2 regions of the Arthrobacter sp. 92 genome follow, and region 2 is predicted to be linked to the other one. Evidence: predicted binding sites of a transcription regulator. Region 2 holds the regulator's gene; the other holds the start of a gene.
The links. Region 2 encodes HspR, which represses chaperone genes until heat shock. Its sites were predicted from a motif close to AAGTTGAGTCNNNNNGACTCAACTT; they were not measured.
Positions count from the first base shown of each region.

Region 1: a site for HspR is predicted at 1,995-2,019, ahead of ACP4XC_RS12040 (ATP-dependent Clp protease ATP-binding subunit). Genes of this name have one in related genera too.

Region 1 covers NZ_CP189863.1:2,615,833-2,619,241, reverse strand. Annotated here, with positions in the region: gene ACP4XC_RS12040 (ATP-dependent Clp protease ATP-binding subunit) at 1-1,979, opposite strand, end outside; gene ACP4XC_RS12035 (hypothetical protein) at 2,086-2,997, opposite strand; gene ACP4XC_RS12030 (cation-translocating P-type ATPase) at 3,135-3,409, opposite strand, start outside.
Region 2 covers NZ_CP189863.1:4,576,695-4,580,103, forward strand. Annotated here, with positions in the region: gene ACP4XC_RS21330 (alpha/beta fold hydrolase) at 104-937, opposite strand; gene ACP4XC_RS21335 (heat shock protein transcriptional repressor HspR) at 1,105-1,527, opposite strand; gene ACP4XC_RS21340 (DnaJ C-terminal domain-containing protein) at 1,543-2,523, opposite strand; gene ACP4XC_RS21345 (nucleotide exchange factor GrpE) at 2,767-3,409, opposite strand, start outside.

The sequences.
Region 1 (3,409 bases), 2.0 Mb from region 2:
AACACATCGGGATGGGCCTTCTCGACTTCGTCGAACAACACAACGGAGTACGGGTTGCGCCGCACACGCTCGGTCAGTTGCCCGGCTTCGCCGTAGCCGACGTATCCCGGAGGTGCTCCGACGAGGCGGCTGACGGTGTGCCGTTCGCCGAACTCGCTCATGTCGAAGCGCACCATCGCGTTCTCGTTACCGAACAATGAGTCGGCGAGAGCCTTGGCGAGTTCGGTCTTGCCCACGCCGGTGGGGCCGAGGAAAAGGAAGCTGCCCACGGGCCGTCCCTCGTCTCCCATTCCGGTGCGGTTGCGCCGGACGGCCTTGGCAATCAGGGTCACCGCATCGTCCTGGCCGATGATTCGCTGGTGCAGTTCTTCCTCCAGCTTGCCCAGGCGCTCCCGATCGTCCTCGGTCAGGCGGCTGGCCGGGATCCCGGTGGAGCGGGAAATGATCCCGGCGATCTCGGCTTCGCCGACGACGGCCGTGGCGGCGCCATCCGGGCTGCCCGAAAGTGCCGCCTCAAGCTTGCCCTTCATCGATTCGACCTCGTCGCGCAGCCGCGAGGCCTCTTCATAGCGTTCGGCGGCCACGGCGTCGTTCTTTGACTGCTCAAGCGCGGTGAGCTGGTCGCGGAGCGCGGCCACGTCGGAACGCGAGCCGAGCTGGAGGCTCAGCCGGGCGCCGGCCTGGTCGATCAGGTCGATCGCCTTGTCAGGCAGGAAACGGTCCGTGATGTACCGTGCGGACAGTTCGACGGCGGCGCGCAGCGCCTCATCGGTATAGCGGACACCGTGGTGTTCCTCGTACCGGGCGCGCAGGCCGGCAAGGATCTGCACGGCCTCTTCGCTGCTCGGCTCACCCACGTGCACCGGTTGGAAGCGTCGCTCCAAGGCAGGATCCTTCTCCACCTTGCGGTATTCGTTCAAGGTGGTGGCGCCGACCACATGCAGTTCGCCACGGGCGAGCCGCGGCTTCAGGATATTGCTGGCATCCATGCCGCCCTCGCCGGCACCGCCGGCACCAACCACTGTGTGCAGCTCGTCAACGAACAAGATGATCTCCCCGGCATTCGAGCTGACCTCATCCATGGCCTTGGTAAGACGCTCTTCAAAGTCGCCGCGGTAACGCGTGCCGGCGAGCATGGCCGGCAGATCCAGCACGATGACACGCTTGTTTCGCAGCTGGTCGGGGACGCTGCCGTCGACGATCGCCTGCGCCAGACCCTCCACAATCGCAGTCTTGCCCACCCCGGCCTCGCCGATGAGCACAGGATTGTTCTTGGTGCGGCGCGCCAGGATCTCGATGGTCTGTTCGATCTCAGCGGCGCGGCCGATTACCGGGTCCAGGCCGCCGTCCCGGGCCATGGCGGACAGGTCGGTGCCATAGGTGTCCAACATCGGGGTTTCAGTTCCGGTGGCGGCCTCCTGCCGGGCTCCGGAGCCGGGGGCGCCGGTTGCGGCATCGCGCGGATCGGGCTGCAGGGACTCCGGTGTCACCCCGGCCGCCGCCAACACCTGCCCGGCGGGGGACTCCTGATTGAGAACCAGGGCGAAGAACAGGTGTTCTGGATCGATGTAGGTCGAGCCAAAGGCACGGGCAACCTGGTACGCATCCAGCAGGGCGCGTTGAGCGGACGGCGTCAGCGCGGGTGCTGTTTGCATCCGTGCGGCCGACCTCTCAGGGAGCCGTTCCTCGGCGGCCCTGGCAATGGCGGCGGGCTCTGCTCCGGCGTGCTTGATGTAATCGGTGGCTGGCGCTGTTACGGCCATGACACGCAGGACGTGCAGCGCGTCGAGGTGGCCGTGCCCGTGTTCGACGGCGAACTGGCCGGCCTGGGCGAGGACCTCATGGGTGCGGCGGCTCAGCAAGCGGGTGATGTCCAGCGGACGCCCGGCACGGGCCCCGCGCTGCCCCTGCAGGTAACGGGCGAGGAACTCGTCGAACGAATCGTTGCCGGAGCCAACCGGTCCGAAAAATGTAGCCATGAAACCTCCGTCAGAAAGTTGAGTGCACCTGACTCAACGTAGGAAATTTGGATTTATTCCCTGAAGGTTTCGGCCCGGTGACCGCCGCCGCTGATGACCCGGCTGATTAGTTGAATTCGCGTGCCGCCGGGGCGGGTTGCGCGGGGGCGGGCGACGCCGGGGCGGGCGCCGGGGCAGGGGCGGGGGCAGGGGCCGGGGCAGGCGGCTTGGGCGGCTGCGGCAGTGGGATGCACGCGTAATTGTAGTCGAAGGCTCCGTCCACATACTGGGTGAGGGCCACGGTGCCGCCCTGCGTCAGCGGCTGTGCCGAGCAGTTGGCCATGGCGGATTCCGTGGACGTCGCTCCCGGGATCCAGCTCTTGAGCTTGTTGAGATTGCTGCCCGGCTGCACCTGGCCCGCGATTTCGCCGAACTGGTACGTCGTGGAGTAGATGCCCACCCCGGCGCCGATGCTTTGCAGATACGCGGTCATGCCTTCCAGATCCGCAGCGTTTGCCGCTGGGTCCGCGGACCAGCTGTTGCCGAATTCCGCGTCGAGCCACCAGAAACGGTGCGAGGCATCCGTGACGCCCCTGACGTTGGCGTCGTCGAAAGCCATGGCGTAGCCGTAGATGTAAGCGCAGGCCGGGGTGGCGCCGCCGTCGCACACCCCGTAGGGGTTCTGGATCTCCGCGCCCCGGTAAGAGCTGGAGGAGGGCCACCAGGACCCGCCGGGACCGGGGTTGGCTGTGTTCGCATACATAGCCACGGGAACCCCGGACGCCGCATTGGAGGTGCCTGCCGCCCAGGCCAGCTGATCTGCCAGGCAGGGATTAGTGGTCTCGGGCCGTCCGTTATTCACTCCGATCACGGCGAATCCCAGGGGCTCGGGAAAGTTGCTGCCGCATTGGGGCCAGGAGATGTCGTTGCCCAGAGATGCGGGGTCCGGCGAGCCCGCATCGGCGGCCGCGCCCTGGATCCCGGCGCATTGCCAGGCAAACAATAAGCTGGCGACGGTCAGTAATTTTGTTGCTTTCATTGCCAGAATCCCCCCGGGTTCCGAATTGAGCGGCGGGCCAATCACAGCCCACTTCGGATCCTATGAGCGCCACGCCGGATGGTCGCGAGTGATCACTACTGGACTGCGTAAAGGCGTCCGGCGGGGCCACTCAAGTCCTACTTGCTCCGGACGGGCGGCGCACCTGAACGCTTTCCTGCCGCCTTGTACACCTCGAACCAGGCGACGCCGACGCAAGCTGCCGAGACCGCCGCGAGCCACTGTGCCGGCGTCATCGGTCCGAGGTCGAACGCGCCGCGCAGCCAGGGAACATTGATCAACACCGCCAGCAGGATCACGGCTGCACCCAGAATCCATTTCAGTGCGGGATTCCTGCGCTGCCGGAACGAGCTCCAGACTGTCAGGCGCCAGGAACGGTTGACCAGGATCAGCC
Region 2 (3,409 bases):
TCACGAGTAGCGTGTACTCGACTCTCGGAATCCGGGTCCCGCGACGGAACCCGGCGGTACTCAGTTTTGCGGTTAAGGGCCCCTGCCGGGGAATTTAGGGAACTTACTTGTTAAGGAACTCCAGCAGCGCCTTGTTGATTTCGGGGGCGTGGGTCCAGAGCATTCCGTGCGGGGCGCCCTCGATCTCGACGTACCGGGCTGCGGGCAGCGCTTCGGCGAACCGGCGGCCTGTCACGTCGATGGGCAGGATGTTGTCCGCGGTTCCGTGCACAATCAGCGCCGGCACGTCGATTTTGGGGATGTCAGCGCGGAAATCAGTGAGCCAGGTGGGTTGGGCAGCCACCGAGGCATGGGCGGATGCCCGGGCGGCCGTGGACCAGTTCGCGCGGAGGGCCTCTTCGCTGAGGCGGCTTCCGAGGGTGTCGTCGGTGTTGAAGAAGTTCTTGAAGAACTCCGTGAAGAAGGCGTACCGGTCGTCCTTGACGGCGCCGAGCAGACCGTCGAATACGTCCTGGGGCACGCCGCCGGGGTTGTCGTCCGTCTTCAGGAGGAACGGCTCGAGCGAACCGAGGAAGACCGCACCCGCAACGCGCGCTGAGCCATAGGTGCCCAGGTAACGGGCCACCTCGCCGGTCCCCATCGAGAAGCCCACCAGGACGGCGTCATTCAAGTCGAGGTCCGTCATCAGGGTATTGAGGTCCGCGGCGAAGGTGTCGTAGTCGTAGCCGGTGACCGGCTGGCTGGACTTGCCGAATCCGCGGCGGTCATAGGTGATTACCCGGTAGCCGGCTTCCAACAACGCGGCCGTCTGGCGCTCCCAGGATGCCCCGTCCAGGGGATACCCGTGGATCAGGACCACCGGCTGACCGTCTCCGTGGTCCTCATAGTAGAGCTCGATCGTGGTGCTGTTTTCTGTTCCGACAGGGATAAACGCCATGAGGGGTGTTCCTTCCGTTGGGAGACTCTGCTTCCTGGCCCGGCCGGGCAAGCTACACAGCAATTCGGCAGCCTGGACCCGGCGGACGGGCCCGTGGGCGTGTCCTTCACTTTTCATCGGCTCCGCGCGGCTGTCAAGGGCGCCGCGGGCGGCTACCGGGAGGGTGCTCAGTCAGAGGCGCGCGGGCGCCACACCACCAACGCCTGGGACCGTGCGCGGGGCCGTTGCCCGCGGGCCAAACTGACCACGTCGCCGGCGGCGCCGGCGGCGAATATCCGGGAGTCCAGCGGCTGGCGACGGCGGCCCAGCTCCTCGGTCAGTTCGCTCACCCTGCGCTGCAAAGCAGCAACCTGGTTCTCCAGCTGGAGGATTCGTTTGATCCCCTCCAGCGAGACTCCCTCCTGCGAAAGCCGCTGGACCTCGCGCAGCATGTTCACGTCCCGCTGTGAGTAGCGGCGGGACTTACCCGGGGCACGGCTGGGCGAGACGATGCCCAGGCGGTCATACTGGCGCAACGTCTGCGGGTGCATGTCGGCCAGCTCCGCCGCCACCGAGATGACGAAGATCGGCTGGTCGAAGTCGATGTCCATGGCCGGGTCCAGTCCCTACAGCCTGGCCTTGGCTGCCAGGCCGGCGCGCACGTCCTCGCCGGCTGTGGCCGCAGCGAACGCTTTCACGGCTTCCTCGGCTTCCTTGCTCAGCTTCTTGGGGACGGCGACGTCGATCGTCACCAGCAGGTCTCCGGTGGCCTTGGCGTGCTTGACGCCCCGGCCCTTAACGCGGAGCGTGCGGCCTGACGGCGTGCCCGCGGGAACGCGCAGCCTGACCTTGTCGCCGTCGATCGTGGGCACTTCGATGTCGGCGCCCAGCGCCGCTTCGGAGAAAGTGACCGGGACGTGCATGCGTAGGTTGTCGCCGTCGCGGATGTAGAAATCATGCGGCTTCACCGAGACCGTCACCATGAGGTCCCCGTTGCCCGCGGGACCGTATTGGCCCTTGCCGCGGACCCGGACCTTCTGCCCGTCCTTGATCCCGGCCGGGATGCGGACGTCGATGACCTCACCGTCCGGTTCGCGCAGGCCGATGGTGGTGCCGCGGATGGAGCCGGCGAACGAGATAGTGGTGGACGCGGTACGGTCCGCGCCCTTCTGCGGTGCGCGCTGGAAGCCGGTGGGAGCGCCGCCGTAACCGCCGCCGAACAGGTCGGCGAACTCGGGCGGAATGCCACCTGCCGTGCTGAACCCGCCGGAATGGCGTCCGCCGCCGCCAGTGAACAGCCCGCCAAAGAGGTCCTCGAACCCAGCGCCGCCCGCGGCTCCGCCGGCTCCACCCGGCGCGAACCGGGCACCGCCGCCCATGGCCCGGATGGCGTCATACTGCTGGCGCTCCTCAGGATCTGACAGCACGGAATATGCCTCGGAGATGTCCTTGAACTTCTTCTCCGACGCGACATCACCCGCATTCCTATCCGGGTGGTGCTGCCGGGCAAGCTTGCGGTAGGCCTTTTTGATGTCGGCGTCGGAAGCGTCCTTGGCGACACCAAGGATCTTGTAAAAGTCCTTGTCCACCCAATCCTGGCTAGCCAATGGCGTTTCCTTTCAAAAGTCGTGCAGAGTGCGCTTCACAGATGATGGGCCCCCGCCCCTTCGCGTGGCCACCACGCTCCGGCAGGCCCGATGCCACTCCCGGGGCCCATCATCTGCTTCGCGTTGTTTGTTCACTCACTTTAGGCGAGCAACACGCTGGCGCGGAGGCCGGATAGAGGGCGGCGGTGTGGAGGGCACCGCGAAGCGGGCACCGCCCCCTATCCGGCGGAGCGCCAACGCAACCTACGCCGGAACAGCCACAATCACCTGGGCTGCCCGGAGCACGCGTTCGCCGGACTTGTAGCCAGAGCGAAGGACCTGGCTGACGGTGTCCACCTCCACGTCCGGTCCGGGCTGCTGGATGAGGGCCTCGTGGATCGTCGGATCGAACTCGACTCCGGTCTCATCGATGCGCACCAGCCCGTAGGTCTTCAGCGCATTCTCCAGCTTGGCAGCGATGGCGGCGAACGGGCCGTCCGCCAGATCGCCGTGCTGGCGGGCGGCGTCGACGTCGTCCAGCACCGGAAGCAGCGAGTTCAGGACGCCGATGACGGCCATCTCCCCGGCCACGGCACGGTCGCGTTCCACGCGCTTGCGGTAGTTGACGTACTCAGCCTGCAGGCGGCGGAGATCGTTCTTGAGCTCCTCCGCTTCGGCCGCGCCCACACCCTGGGCCACCGATTCCTCGGCGGGGACCTCAACACTGTTGAGGATGTCCTCCGCCTGGGAGAGCGCGTCGCCCTCGGTGTCCGGGTGCTGGCCTTCACGTTCGGGGTGACGGGCCGCCCCGGTCTCCGGGTCAACCTTGCGGTTGTCCCGGATAACCGGCTTCTGCGAATCGTTGTCCCGGTTGTCCCGGTTGTCGCGCGGGTCCCCGGAAGAGGCG